Regions from separate parts of the Terrisporobacter glycolicus ATCC 14880 genome, predicted to be linked through region 1. Evidence: riboswitches for the same ligand, from Rfam matches in the RefSeq annotation. Region 1 holds a riboswitch; the other holds the start of a gene.

Region 1 (8,265 bases):
ATAAATTAAATAGTTAGTATTTGTTGAATTAGTATATAAATATGTATAGTTTTTATGTTATAGCATGTAAATTTACAATATTTGTTATAATATAATTATGAATTTCAATTAAATCAAAAATGGAGGGGATTTTTTGACTCAAAAAAATAAAAAATTTAAATTTACAAAAATTGCTGTTATTTTATTAGTACTAATAATAGCTATTCCATTATTCACTTTTTATCATTTTTATAGTAAATTAAATACAACAAGCACTAAAGTTGAAGATGCTTACAAATCAAAATACGAAACTGTGGATGGTATAACTAACATATTATTATTAGGTACTGATGGTAGGGAGAAAGAACTTGCCTATCGTTCTGACTGTATGATGATTGCCACTATCGATTCTAACAACAAAAATATTAAACTAACATCTCTTGCTCGTGATACTTATGTTGATATTCCAGGTAAAGGTAAGGGAAAACTTAATGCTGCTTATTTTTGGGGTAAAGAAAAGTTGCTATTCCAAACAATAGAGGAAAATTTCCAAATAAAGTTAGACAAATTTATTCAAGTTGATTTTGATAATTTAATGAATATTATATTTTCAATAGGTGGAGTAGAAGTAGATATTAAAGAATATGAAATTAAATCTATAAATGAAATGATACCAGGTTCTTACAAACAATGTACTTATTCTGGTAAGGGCAATATGGAACTTCTAACTCATTCAGGTAAACAAAGAATTAATGGCTATCAAGCTATTGCTTATACGAGAATAAGAAAAGTAGATAGTGCCATAAATAGAGATGAGAGACAAAGAGAAGTTATGCTATCTGTTATAAATACTATGAAGCAAGAAGATTTTTCTAAATATCCTAGTTTATTAAATACACTACTTCCATATGTATCTACAAATCTTACACCAAAGGATTTAATAAATATAGCATTTACTGCATACAACTTCAAGCCTTTAACTATAAAACAAGGGCAGTTCCCAATAATAGATGACGTTCATATTAAAGGTGGTACATACAAAAAAGCTGGTTGGGTTTGGTTATACGATTTAAACTCAAGAAAAGTTCTACAAGACTTTATAAATAACGATGTTGATATGGATAAGAACGAATATTTAAAAGATAATAGTAATATACAACTTAATTATTAATTTAAAACAAAAGACTGTAGTATAAATTTAATTTCTTATACTACAGTCTTTCTTATAGTTTCTACATTTTAGTTATAGAACCACCCGATAAGGTTGTTCTATATATATTGTCGCTAAGTATATCATCAAATTCATCATATTGATCAAATACTATTTTTCCAAAATAAATTCTGCTCTTTGCAATATTTATACCATAATGCCATTGATGCTTACTTGTTTTTTTTATAGTTTTTCTGTTACTTCCATCTAAATTCATTGAACATACATTGCCACTTGAATTAATATAATAAATTTTATTATTGTACAAGTTTATGCTTGAAGTGAAATTTTTCGATAAACATTTGTTATTTTTTCCAGTAGATGATATCTTATATACTTCACAAGTATCGTCATTTTCATTGTAAGAATCCTTATCATTATAAACTGTATAATAAATGTTTCCTTTATAGTAAACCATATCTTCTATAGAAGATTCTTCTTTTTTGCCAGATTTATATTTATAAACAGTAGTTCTTTTTTTAGTTTTTGTGTTTATTTTGTATATTATAGAATTATCATATCCATTTGCTACTATATAGATATAGTCGCCAGATAAGGATATATTATCTATCACTCTTGATGATGTAGTATATAATGTTGAAACAGTCTTTTTAGCTGATAAGCTGTAACAACGCAAAGACATTGCTTCATCATAATTACTATTTACGCTTTCTTTTATATAGTATAAATAATTATCTTTTACTATAATTGGATTGTATCCATAATTGCTTATTAATCTAGTTTTCTCAGTCCCATCAGTTTTAACTCTATAAATACCATACCTATTACCAGAGTCGTATATTCCCACATAATACATGTACTTGCCAACTACATTTATGTATGGTTCTTCTGATGCATTATTTACTATTTGTTTTTTTGCACTTCCATTTTTATAAGTTCTGTAAATATAGTAATAATTTGCCTCTTTAGTTTCTTTATATATCTTGCTACTTCTTATATAAGAGTAGTTTCCATTTGCAGCTGCATACCCTCCATTACTAATATTTGAATTACTGTTCCCATATACTGAAGCCCCATCAACACTTTTTGTAAACCCGCAAGTAATTATCACTCCTACTATTAATATAATAGATAAAAATTTCTTTAATTTACTCATAAATTCCCCCCACTTTTACTTTAATTAATATTAATATACTTTAAAATATGATTTTCCTCCATAAGTCCTTTATAAATGTAATTATTTTGTAAATTATTTAAACTTGACAAATTTCGACTTATTTTGTAGAATATTTTGTGGAACTCACATAAAATTAAATATTACTTATCAAGAGAGGTGGAGGGACTGGCCCTGTGAAACCCAGCAACCGGTCTAAAGACAAAGGTGCTAATTCCTACAGAAGAATTCTGGAAGATAAGATTACGCATATAATCTCTTTCTTATCAGAAAGAGATTTTTTTTATATAAAAGTTCATTAATAAATTTTAAATATAAAGAAACGAATGGAGAAAAAGGAGTAATATGATCAAAATAGATACAAAAACAATAGTAACAATCGGTGTTGCTTCTGCTCTTTATGGAGCCTTAGGGTTTGTTGGAATACCCATAGGACCTAACACTCAATTAAAACCTGCCATAGCTTTGCTTGCTATATTCTCTGCTCTATTTGGTCCATTTGTTGGATTTTCAATGGGGTTTTTAGGACATATGTTAACTGATATGATTGCCGGTTGGGGAATCTGGTGGGGCTGGGTTGCAAGCTCTGGTATTATGGGTCTTTTTATGGGACTAGTTTTCAAATGCAAGAAATTTAGTATAAAAGATGGATTATGTAATAAGTTCCATGTTTCATATCTTGTGATTACAGGTGTGATTGGTATTATCTTAGCATTTGTATTTGCTGCAGGTTTTGACGTGCTTGTTATGGGTGAACCTTTAGATAAAATGAAAATTCAGGCAGCTCTTGCCATATTTACAAACGCAATAGTATTTTTAGGTGTTGGTGTTCCAACTATACTAGGTTTTGTTAGAGCAAATAAAAAAAATAGTGGGTTAAAGATTGAGGACTAAGCAAAATAAAAAATAAGGAGAATATAATGATAAGTTTTAAAAACTTTAGTTTTAAATATAATAATGTAGTTGATAAAACTTTAAAGGATATAAATATTACTATAAATAAGGGTGAAAAAGTCTTAATAGTAGGGCCAAGTGGTTCTGGAAAATCCACTCTTTCTCATTGTTTAAATGGACTTATTCCTTTTTCATACAATGGTGAAATGGAAGGTTCAATTATAGTAGACAATATTAAACCTTACGAAGAAAGTTTATCAGATATAAGTAAAAAAATTGGTACAATCATGCAAGACCAAGACTCTCAGTTTGTAGGTCTTTGTGTTGGTGAAGATGTGGCATTTAGTTTTGAAAATGATGCTATTCCTCTTAACGAAATGAAAGTTAAAGTTATTAATGCACTGGAATTAGTAAATATGGTTGATTTTATTAATCACAGTCCTTATGAATTATCTGGTGGTCAAAAGCAAAGAGTTTCTCTTGCTGGAGTTCTTGGAAGTAATGCTGATGTCTTACTTTTTGATGAGCCTTTGGCAAATCTAGATCCTGCCTCTGGAAAAGAAATTATGCAATTAATAAATGATATTCATAAAAAAACAAATAAAACTATTATAATAGTTGAGCATAGAATAGAAGATGTTCTAGAACAACCCTTTGATAAAGTTATTATTATAGACAAAGGTGAAGTTAAAGCTATTGGTACACCTGATGAAATTTTAAAATCAGATTTATTAGAAAAAAGTGGACTTAGAGAACCTCTTTACGTATCAGCTATGAAATATGCAAATTGTAATTTGGAAAATATAAATAATTTAAGGGAATTTAATAACTTGGATGAAGAATCTAAGGAAAATATAAAAAATTGGTTAGAGAATAATTCTAAAAATGCTTCTATAAAGGACAATAATAATGAAGAGAAAATCCTTGAGATAAATAATTTAACTTTTTCTCATAACAAAAATAAAAATACTTTAGAAAATATTTCTTTTTATGTTAATAAAGGCGAGATCTTAGCTGTTGTTGGAAATAATGGTGCAGGAAAATCAACTTTATGTAGACTTATAACAGGCATTTTAAAATACAAAGAAGGCAGTATATGTTTAAATAATGAATGTATAGACTCTTGGAGCATAAAGAAAAGAGGCTCTTCTATAGGATATGTAATGCAAAATCCAAATCAAATGATATCTCAACATATGATAAAAGATGAAATTGGTCTAGGATTAAAATGCAGAGGATATTCTAAGGAAGAAATTGATACAAAAGTTAAAGAAGTGTTAAAAATATGCGGTTTATATCCATATAGGAATTGGCCTGTTGGAGCCCTTAGCTATGGGCAAAAGAAAAGAGTAACTATAGCTTCCATATTGGCAATAAATCCAGATGTTATAATTCTTGACGAACCAACTGCTGGACAAGACTACAAACACTACACAGAATTTATGGAATTTGTAAAATGTTTGGCAAGCAAGGGAATTTCCATAATTCTTATAACTCACGATATGCAGTTAACTCTGGAATATTGTGACAGAGCTGTAGTACTTTCTAATGGTAAAAAAATAGCAGATAATAAACCATCATACATTTTAACTGATAAAAATATTATAAAACAAGCAAACTTAAAAGAAACGTCATTATCAACTTTAGCAAAAGCAGTTAGCATAAAAAATACAAATGATTTTGTACAATTCTTTATAGATTACGAAAGACAGGTGAAATACAATGAGTAGAGCCCAAACTCTTTATATTGAGGGTGACTCTATTTTTCATAGATTAAGTGGTGTAAGCAAAATACTATTATTTCTTACATGGACAATTATAACAGTAATGTTTCTTGATATAAGAGTGTTTATAGCTATGGCATTAATCAGTGCTGTAATGCTTTATTTTTCAAAAATACCATCAAAAACATTAAAACCACTACTATGGATGATGGTTATTTTCAATATAATAAATGTTATTTTTATACTACTAATCACCCCACAATACGGAAGTGAATTAGTAGGTACAAATACACAATTAATCAACATAGGATATTCATATATAAACAAAGAAACTCTATTCTATGTTTTAACTATATCATTAAAATATGCAGTATTAATGCCTATAACTGCCATATTTATATTCACAACACATCCAAGTGAATTTGCCAGTAGTTTAAACAAAATAGGTATTCCTTATAAGATAGCTTATGCTGTAAACATTGCATTTAGATATATCCCAGATGTTCAACGTGAATACAGGGATATTTTAGACGCTCAGCAAGCAAGAGGGCTAGCTTTCCATAAAAATGAAGGTAGTATAAGTGAGATTTTGAAAAACTATACTACAATATTTGTTCCTCTAGTTTCTTCTTCTATTAAAAGAATCGAAACCATTTCAAATGCTATGGAGCTAAGATCTTTCGGTAAGAAAAAGAAAAGAACATGGTATAGCTATAAAAAATTAAAAGGTATGGACTTTACTTTTATAATAATTTGTATAATAATTCTTGCTTCAGCAGTTTATTTAAAAAACAATATAGTAACAGGATTTTATTATCCTTTATAGAAAATAAACCACTAGATTGTAAAACATGACCTAGTGGTTTATTTTTTTAATTTTTATAATAATCCAAAAATTCATTTCACAAAAGTTTCATTATATATTTTTAAGAAAATATTTCAACTATCTCATCATAATTTTGAGATTTTAATAATTTATAACATAAATCATCATCAGCTAATTTCCTGCACATTTGAGCCATTGTACGAAGTTCATCTTTTGAGTCGCCAGAATCTGGCACTGCAAAAAGAATAATAAGCCTCACTGGAAAATTATCCTCATCCTCCCATTGAACGTCTAAGTTAGTCCTACCTATTGCTATAGAAAACCTTTTAACATAACTTGATTGTCCATGAGGTATTGCTATGTAATTTCCTATTGAAGTTGAACCTTCTTTTTCTCTAAAACATAAATCTTCATAAAATTTGTCTTTATCAGCAATAAATCCACTTTTGTGTAGCTTTTTTATTAATTCTTCTAGTATTTCTTTTTTTGTGGTATATTTTATATCTAAATCTATACAATCATTACTAACTATATCTCTAATACTCATATATACTCTCCCTTATTACATGTTTAAATAACTTTATGATATCAACTTCTCTTTCACATACTGTTATATAATTAATATATTTTTTACAAATAAATAAGTTATATATATCAAGTAAAATTTCTTTGAGGTAGTCGTAATTATTACATAATATATAGAGAGAAATAGATTTGTTTTTATTATCTATATTAGTTATTAATTTATTTTCTTTATATGAAGTATTAATATAAATTCTATAAAATTTTGATAAATTAACCTGCTCTAATTTTGTATTTCTTAATATATAATCTACTTCTTCATTATAATTTCCGTTAAAATATATGTTTTTTTCCATCTCGAGCGCTAAATTATTAAAATCTATATTATTATTTTCTGATGATGCATTCATAAGTATGTTTTTAATATTATTAATATCTCTCTCCATTAATAAGGCCGATACAACTATATACATTTTATCTTTTATGTCTATATCTACAGTAGATACAATAAAATCTATATCTTTCATGTCTATATCACCTAATTTATGTAATGATACAATATCTACTATGGTCCATTGAGGGAAAGCCCTCTTTAGTCTAGTTGATAACAACTGCGATGTGCCATAACCACTATGACATACAACCAATATTCTCTTACTACTAACACTTCTTTCTACTGCTGCTTGAAAATAAGTCGCTAAATACGAAATCTCATCTATACTTATATTATTTATATTGTAGTGTGGCGATATTAATTTTATAGATAATCTACATAGTCCCAATATTTCACTAAATCTTTCTTCTATTTCCTTTAATAATGGATTTTTTATTTGAATATCATAATTTAACCTATTTAACATTGGTTTTATATGTAATAGTAAACCTTTTTGCAATAATTCATCTTCTCGTAAGTTTATATTAAGAAATTCTGACATTGTATCTATCATCATATTTGTTACTTCTTCACTATTATTTATATAATTTTCAGATATAAATATATTATTATCAAGTGTGTTTCCAAATCCAGAAGAAACGATATACTTGTATATATAGTAAATCTCTTCATTACTTACAGAAACACTATATCTTTCATGTATTTTATCAATTAAATTTATAACATTTTCATATACTTTTTCATTTAAATTATCAAGTGTTTTTATCTTGTCTTCATTGGACTCTATTTGATTACCTTCCTTTAATCTCTTAATACAAATTAATATATGCGTTATTAGGTTTATATAATATGGTTGACTAATAGTATAATCTAAACTTTCTTCAAGTTCCCATATTATGTTTTCTATAAACATAATAGAATCTAAATCAAAAATATTTGATAAAGCAGAAAAAGTTGCTAGCTCAATTCGTGTAACATCCGGTAAATCGTTTTCATAACTATCTTGATCCAATATATCTTCCAATAAACTAGCTATAGATTTTCTTATATCTGTTTCTTTTCCCAGTATTTTAGTACCTTCCAAAGTTTTACTTAATTTTATATTATATTTTTTTAGCCATTCCTCAATATATCTTAAATCATTGACAATAGATGTTTTACTAACATAGTACTTCTCAGATAATTGATTTATTGACGTGCTAGACTTTGAATTTAATAATAACATTTTTAATATTTCTACTCTTCTTTGCTCTACTGAAACGCTATTTTTATCCTTTAAATTAATATTTAAACTATTTATAAATTCAATATTAGAGCTAGCATTACTGTCAATTAATATCCCATATCCCCTTTTAGCTTCTATTTGAATATTAAATTTAATAATATAATTACCAATAATCTTTAAGTCCTTTTGTAATGTTTTATCAGACACATTTAATTTTTCTGTGAAATATTTTATTGGTTTATATTCATGCTCTTCTAACATTAATTTAATAAAATCAACTTGTCTACATGTTAGTATATCCATATAAGCAGCCCCTTTTTAATGTATTATTATAATAATATCACATTAAATTATTA
Region 2 (8,265 bases), 330 kb from region 1:
TTCAGCATGCATATAAGATATTTCTTTTATTTTTAAAGAACCTTCCATAGCCAGTGCATAATCAATCCCTCTACCTAAATAGAACATATCATTTTTATCTTTTATTTCACTTGCTATTTCTTTTAGTAACTCATCACATTGTAATACTTTTTCAACTTGTGATGGCATCTCTTTTAACTTGCCTATCATTTCAAAGTATTCTTCTTCACTTATAGTTCCTTTTGTCATAGCCAAGTTTAATGCTATCATATAAAATGCTGTTAATTGTGTTGTATAAGCTTTTGTAGATGCAACTGCTATCTCTGGACCTGCCCATGTGTAGAATATATCGTCAGACTCTCTAGCTATTGATGAACCAACAACATTAGTTATCGATAATACTCTAGCACCTTTTGATTTGGCATCTCTAAGTGCTGCTAAAGTATCAGCTGTTTCTCCTGATTGACTTACTATTATTATTAAAGTATTTTCATCTACAAATGGATCGCTATATCTAAATTCAGAAGCTATATCAGCTATTACTGGTATTTTAGCGAATTTTTCTATAGCATATTTTCCAACAAGTCCTGCATGATAAGCAGTACCACAAGCTACTATATAAACTTTGTTTATTTTATCTAAATCTTCTTTAGTTATTTTTATATCGTCTAGTTTTATTCTTCCATTTTCGTCTAATCTTCTAAGAAGAGTATCTTCTACACCTTTTGGTTGTTCGTAGATTTCTTTTGCCATGAAACTATCAAATCCACCTTTAGATGCTGCTTCCACATCCCAAGTTATTTCACTTACTTCTTTTTCTACTACTTCTTTATTTTCATTTAAAACAGTTACTTTATTTCCTTCTATGTGAACAAATTCACCATTTTCTAAGAAGTAAACATTTCTTGTATATTTTAATATTGCAGGTATATCAGATGCCACCATATTTTCATCTTCACCTAAACCTACAACTAATGGACTATCTTTTCTTACTGCTACTAATTCATTTGCATTGTCAGCACATACTACACCTAATGCATAAGCTCCTCTGAACCTTTCAGTTGCTTTATATACTGCTCCTAAAAGATTTCCTTCATAGTATTTACTTACCATGTGAGCTACTATTTCTGTATCTGTTTGAGATAAGAATTTAACTCCTTCAGATTCTAATTCAGCTTTTAATTCAAGGTAATTTTCTATTATACCATTGTGAACAACTGCTATTGTTTTATCCATATTATAATGAGGATGTGAGTTTACATCTGATGGCTCTCCATGAGTAGCCCATCTTGTATGCCCTATTCCTAAATGTCCATCAATAGGATTTTTTTGTAAATCATCAGCAAGTATTGCTAATCTACCTTTGAACTTTCTTATTTCTAATTCGTCACCAGTATTTACGGCAACACCTGCAGAGTCATATCCTCTGTACTCTAATTTTGACAGACCTTCTATTAATACTTCTGTTGCCTGTCTTCTTCCTAAATATCCAACTATTCCACACATATTATGTGTCCTCCTAAAAATATTATTTTATATATTTTTAGAGTTAGGTCATGAAAAAGCTTACTTAAGTTTTCCTTTGTCCACAGAATCACTTCTATGATTTGAAAAAACCTTAACGATGGTAAACACACCGCAGAGCATCCGCCGAAAAATCGATTAACTCTGTCCTCGTCAACTTAACCCCCAATACTAATAATAAAAAATCATGTTGTTGTTAAGTTCTGGCGCTTAATATTTATATTTGACCTTACTCTTAATTAAACTAATTTTAAAAAATTTTTAAATAAATATTTTTAAAATTAAATTAACTATATTATTTTATAAGTACGATACTAATATATAATAAAGACTATGTCAATCTATATAAATAATCCTACTCATCATATTTTTTTTATAATACTGTATAATTGTTTTATTTTACTTCATTTCAAACCACAGTAAATATAATTAAATTTAATTTTTAATTAGAAGCAAACGTAAAAAATCGCCTAAAATATTTTTTAGACGACTAATATACTTTTTATTTATTATTTGCTTCCTACATAATCTTTCATAGAATTTTTAATTGTATATGGTAAATATCTAATTATTAATACTGCTAATAAGCATGTCCCTACTTTATCTATTAAGTTATTCCCCACCTTTGTAATAAATGATGCTGCAAATATACTACTACCACTACTTCTTAACCACATAACAATTACATCAGATGCTGTACCTGTTAAACCTCCGTAAATAGCAACCCCTATTGGAGTCCCTATTAATGGACAAACTATACTAAGAATTAATCCTGTTATAAATGCAGTTACATAGGTAAATTTAAATCTTTTCGCTACAAATCCTACTATTAGAGCCACTGCAACATTGACTAATAAGAATGGAATATCTTTTATACTATACATAAATCCTGTTATTATGTTTGTTAATGCTCCTACTATTGCCCCGGGAATTGGTCCCATAAGTGCTGCAGTTATAACTGTTCCTAGTGTATCCAAATAAAATGGTAACTTAAGTGCACTTGTAGCTATACCAAGTACTATATTTACTGCTATTGCTAAACCACAAAAAGTTATCATTCTTGACTTATTACTATTCATGATATCATCTCCCTTTTTATTACATTTCAGTTGAATTATATCATGATTTTATTGGAGTTCAAGAGAATCGATATCATATATATAAAAATACAATACTGCTTATTAATTATAAATTTTTTAAATGAATAATTTCATCTTTTAATGTTCTAATTGGTATTTTTATATTATAATCACCCAATAATTTTTTTAACTCTTCTATAAATACGCCTGATTCATTCTCCAAAGATATACTTTTTATTTTTTCATTTAATGATGCACATCCTCCAAGCTCTCCTCCATAATTACCTTTGCAAGTAAAATTATATCCACAACTAGGACTGCCATCTATAGCAACAATACCTATTATTTCAAATTTCTCTTTATTTGTATAATACTCTATTAATTGTTCTATCACAGGCTTTAATAGATTATTACAATGTTTTTTAAAAAATGGATTATCAAATTGATTTTTTTCATGTCCCCAACGTTTTGAACCATACATTGTAAACTCTGGACATGGTAATTGTAATAATTCTATATCTTTTTTAAAAACTTCACTTAATAATTCTTTTCTTAAATTATTTTCTTCGTTAATTTCTTCTATATTATATCCTTCAACTTTTGATGCTCTATTTAAAATGCAATGTGTTACAACTAAAATTCTTTTCATAATTCCTCCTTATTTTATCTATAAATTATTATTTTTATTATATATAAAAAAGCCATGGCAATTTATTTTCACCATAGCTTTATCTAAAACTCTAAATTATTTTACATCATAAAGAAAAAATATGCTAATAAAATAATACCAAGTATTATTCTATACCATCCAAATATTTTAAAGTCATGTTTTTTAATATATCCCATAAGGAATTTGATTGCCCATACAGATACTACAAATGATACTACAGTACCTACACCTAATACTATTAATTCAAAACTTGTAAATGCAAATCCAAATTTAACTAGTTTAAGTAAACTTGCCCCAAACATTACTGGTATGGCTAAGAAGAATGTAAATTCTGCTGCTATTTCCCTTGATACACCTATTAATAATGCTCCAACTATTGTTGCCCCTGAACGAGATGTTCCTGGGAAAACTGCAGCTATTAATTGGAATAATCCTATGATTATAGCCATTTTATATGTAAGTTGATTCATATTTGTAACTTTAGGTCTTACATCCTTATTCTGATTTTCAACTACTATAAATAAAATACCAAATATAATAAGCATAGTAGCTACTGTTTGGAAATTATAAAATAGTGCATTTATTTGGTCATCCCATAATAATCCAATTACTGCTGCAGGAATACAAGCAATTACTATTTTAATCCACATAATAATTATGTCTTTTTGTACAAATGGTTTTCTATCAAATTTAAAAGGAAAAATCTTTTTCCAATATAAAATTACAACAGCCATTATGGCACCTAGCTGTATAACTACAAAGAACATTTCTTTGAAAGCTGGCGACATACCTAATTGTAGAAATTCATCAACTAATATCATATGACCTGTACTACTTACTGGAAGCCACTCTGTAATTCCTTCAATAATACCCAATATGATGGCTTTAAATATTTCTATCCATTCCATGTTTTCACCTCATTTATATTTTCTTTATTTGAATAAAAAAAATCCTAATTAATATTTAGGTCTTTTTCTAGTATACCATATAAAGTATGACTTAGCCTCATAATTTTATACTTACTATTTTGTAATAAAATTACAAATTTTTCAAAAAATAAAAATTTAATTTTCCTATTTATCCCATCACAACTATCCTCATTATAAAAAAAGTTATCTAAGATATTTTAGATAACTTTTTATATTAAATAGTTAGCTATGCTATTTTTTCTGATTTTCCTTTATTACTTTTATCTTTTGGAAGACCTAAACCTATAGCAACTATACCACACAGAAACATTAATATTGGATAGTGTAAGTACCCAATTATCGCAAATGGTGATATTCCAGCCAAACCTGCCGCAGTTAATAGTTGCGCTCCATAAGGAATTATTCCTTGCCATACTGATGAAAATATATCCAATATACTAGCTGATTTTTTTGAATCTATTTCATATTCATCCGCTATATTTTTAGCTATTGGTCCAGCCATTACTATGGCTATAGTATTGTTTGCAGTACATAAATCTACAATACTGACTAATGCTGCTATTCCAAATTCAGCACCTTTTTTATTTTTTATTTTACTTTGTATAAAATCAAGTACAGAATCTATTCCTCCATTAAACTTTATAAGCTCAACCATTCCGCCAACTACAACAGATATCATACAAAGTTCGAACATTCCTGTCATTCCTTCCGATACAGCTGTTATTACCCCAAATAAATCTAAAGATCCTGTTATTATTCCTATTGTTCCTGCAAATATTACTCCCCCACCAAGAAGTAAAAATACATTTGCTCCAAGAACTGCACCAATAAGTACAAACAAATATGGTAAAACTTTTACTAACTCATAGTTATATGTTTCATTTGATACGCTTACATATCCTCTGCTCATTACTGTTAATAATATTATAGTAATTATAGCCGCTGGCAGTACTATTAAAAAATTTACTTTAAACTTATCTCTCATTTCACAACCTTGGGTTCTTGTAGCAGCAATTGTTGTATCAGATATCATTGATAGGTTATCACCAAACATTGCTCCACCTACTACTGCACCTAAAACTAGAGCTACTGGTATACCCGTTTTTGAAGCGACTGCTACACCTATTGGACCTATTGCTGCTATAGTTCCTACAGATGTTCCCATTGATATAGATATAAAACACCCTATAACAAATAATCCTGTAACTAATAAGTTAGCTGGTACTATTGATAAACCTAAATTTACTACAGAATCAGCTCCACCCATGGCTTTTGATACACCACTGAAAGCTCCAGCAAATAAGAATATTATAAGCATTAAAATAATATCTTTATTTCCTCCACCTTTACAAAATACTTCCATCTTCTTATTAAAATCAGCTTTTCTATTAAATAGAAATGCTACTGCTGTTGAAATTATAAAAGCTACTAAAGTAGGCATTTTATAAAAATCTCCACTTATAACTCCACTTCCAATAAATAAAACTAAAAATATTACTAATGGCAACAATGCCAATGCACTACCTTTTTGTCTTTCCTTGCTCATAATTATTCTCCCTTCCTTATAATACTTACTATCAGTTGAAATTTTACTTTCAAGAATAAAAAAAGCTTGAGAATAATCTCAAGCTTTTATAAACTATGTTATTCCTCATCTTTCAGCCTTCGCTGCAGGATTTAGCACCTTTTTATATAAATATATATCGGTTGCCGGGTATCATAGGGCCTGTCCCTCCACCACTCTTGATAAGTAAGTAAATATTTATTTTTATTAATTAATATATTAGAATATTTTTTATTTACTGTCAACTTTTTATTATTAAAAAATTCTAATATAACATATAAAGTACAGACTATTTTTCAGGTATATAGATTTGTTTTGTGTCAAATCCCAAATTTTTAAATTTAGAATATAAAAATTCGTACTTACTTGGTACAATTTTTATTACATTCATATCAAAAGGTAATTTTGATATATTTTCTACCTTAATATTTTTTCTAATAAGTAAGTCTATATATTCTTCACACCAAGGTTTTATAATTTCTGCTTCTCCACTTATTTGCAAACCACATAAATTATTCATACTTTTATAATCTTCATATACACAAAGAGATATTTGATTGTTTTTTGAAAGCCCTATAAACTTTAGACCACCTTCACTAGTTATATAAATGTTTCCATCGTAATACTCATATTCTAAAGGTGTTGCCCTTACAAAGTCTCCATATCCAGTAGCAAGTGTACATGTATTTTTATTTTTAAGAAAGGTTTCAATTTCTTTTTTAGTTATATTAACTGGAGGTATAAACTTAGGTGTATTAAAATATTCTCTCAAGTTTTTACCTAATTCTAATACTTTGTTATCCTCAGTAGTAAACTTATTTATAAACATTTCACCCTTTATATACTCACAAAAAATATTTTCATTATTGACAACTTTTTTTAATTGTTCAATCTTATTTAATGCCTCTTGTTTATTTAATCCTATACATACTAAGGCCACTCTTTTATTATTTAAGTCTATTTTATTTTCCTCTATATATTTCAAAATTTTTTCACAGTTATTTTGTCCATACAAAGAAAACACTAAAACAATATTAGAATAATGTTTAATATCATGCGGTGAATCATTAATGTCAAAAGATTTTGCTGGGCCTAATATTGGACATACGGTGTTTGAGATAACCTTACATGTTTCATACTTACTTTCATATAAAATAAGAGTAATATTCATTTTATCCACCTCTTCATAATAAATCTTATTATTTGACATTTATTTTTTAGGAATTATTATCATATATACCTTTCTTACTATTGTTACACTTTTCATAACTCACGTCTATTAAATGTGTAAACATCTTATGTTTTTATTATCTTTATATTTTTTTCAATAATAAAAAAAGGAATTATTAAGATTTACTTAATAATTCCAATATGTACTTTTTCTTTTCGATGATTATAAAACTCTTCTTGCATTTACATAAGTATTTACATAGTACGAACTATTCATATCGTTTATAACAACTTTTCCTTGCCCAGATGCAGCATGGATTAATTGTCCATTTCCTATATAAATACCACAGTGAGTAACTCCACCATTATTTGATCCAACAGTGTCAAAGAATACTAAGTCTCCAGGTTTTAAATTACTTCTACTTACATAAGTTCCATAGTTACTTTGTAAAGATGATGTTCTTGGTAATGTTATTCCAGCAGCATTTTTAAATACATAGTATGTAAACCCTGAACAGTCAAATCCACTAGGTCCTTGAGCACCCCATACATAAGGCTTTCCTAATAATTTTTTTGCATAAGAAATTACCTTACTTGCTGAAGTACTAGTTGAAGTATTAGAATCTGAAGAACTTCCAGAAGATGGTTTTTTACTAGTTAAATATGTACTCGAAACATATCCTGTTACACTTCCACTAGTTATTTTTGACCATCCATTACTAGTTGATTTTACAGTTACTTTTGTTCCATGACTTAATGTAGTTATTACTGAGTAGCTTGTTCCAGCTCCTTTTCTTACATTTAATCCAGCTTTTGAGTCTACGTATTTAGTAGTTGATGTTTCACTATTTGAATTATTGCCAGTACTTGGCTTACTACTACTTAAATATGAACTAGAAACATATCCTGTTACACTTCCACTAGTTATTTTTGACCATCCATTGCTAGTTGATTTTACAGTTACTTTTGTTCCATGACTTAATGTAGTTATTACTGAGTAGTTTGTTCCTGCCCCTTTTCTTACATTTAGTCCAACACTTGCATCCACATATTTTGTAATTGATGTTTCATTACTATCATTATCTGAAGTATTGCCTGAACTTGGTGCTTTACTGCTTAAATATTGATTTGAAACATATCCTGTTATACTTCCACTAGAAATTTTTGACCAATCACCACTTGTAGTTATTACTTTAACTTTAGTTCCATTAGTTAATGTTGCTATCTTAGCATAGCTAGTTGATGGACCTTTTCTTACATTTAATCCAGCTGAAGTATTAACATATTTCTCACTCGTTGAAGTTGATGTTCCATCTGATATATAATCCTTGTGAACATAACCTGTTTTTG

The links. Region 1 has a riboswitch for S-adenosylmethionine ahead of TEGL_RS05135 (ECF-type riboflavin transporter substrate-binding protein). Riboswitches for the same ligand answer to the same signal wherever they lie in the genome.
Region 2: it holds a riboswitch for S-adenosylmethionine, as region 1 does, so the genes downstream of both, TEGL_RS03630 (Na+/H+ antiporter NhaC family protein) here and TEGL_RS05135 (ECF-type riboflavin transporter substrate-binding protein) in region 1, are expected to answer to the same signal.

The regions. Positions count from the first base shown of each region.
Region 1 is NZ_CP117523.1:1,033,243-1,041,507, reverse strand. It holds gene TEGL_RS05145 (LCP family protein) at 134-1,150, shown strand; gene TEGL_RS05140 (DUF5050 domain-containing protein) at 1,212-2,306, opposite strand; SAM riboswitch class I at 2,469-2,568, shown strand; gene TEGL_RS05135 (ECF-type riboflavin transporter substrate-binding protein) at 2,670-3,218, shown strand; gene TEGL_RS05130 (ABC transporter ATP-binding protein) at 3,245-4,948, shown strand; gene TEGL_RS05125 (energy-coupling factor transporter transmembrane component T family protein) at 4,941-5,768, shown strand; gene TEGL_RS05120 (PTS sugar transporter subunit IIA) at 5,869-6,315, opposite strand; gene TEGL_RS05115 (BglG family transcription antiterminator) at 6,305-8,212, opposite strand.
Region 2 is NZ_CP117523.1:703,491-711,755, reverse strand. It holds gene glmS (glutamine--fructose-6-phosphate transaminase (isomerizing)) at 1-1,485, opposite strand, end outside; gene TEGL_RS03645 (CD3073 family putative ECF transporter S component) at 2,013-2,582, opposite strand; gene TEGL_RS03640 (CD3072 family TudS-related putative desulfidase) at 2,689-3,231, opposite strand; gene TEGL_RS03635 (undecaprenyl-diphosphate phosphatase) at 3,333-4,160, opposite strand; gene TEGL_RS03630 (Na+/H+ antiporter NhaC family protein) at 4,408-5,727, opposite strand; SAM riboswitch class I at 5,830-5,934, opposite strand; gene TEGL_RS03625 (pyridoxamine 5'-phosphate oxidase family protein) at 6,035-6,955, opposite strand; gene TEGL_RS03620 (C40 family peptidase) at 7,139-8,265, opposite strand, start outside.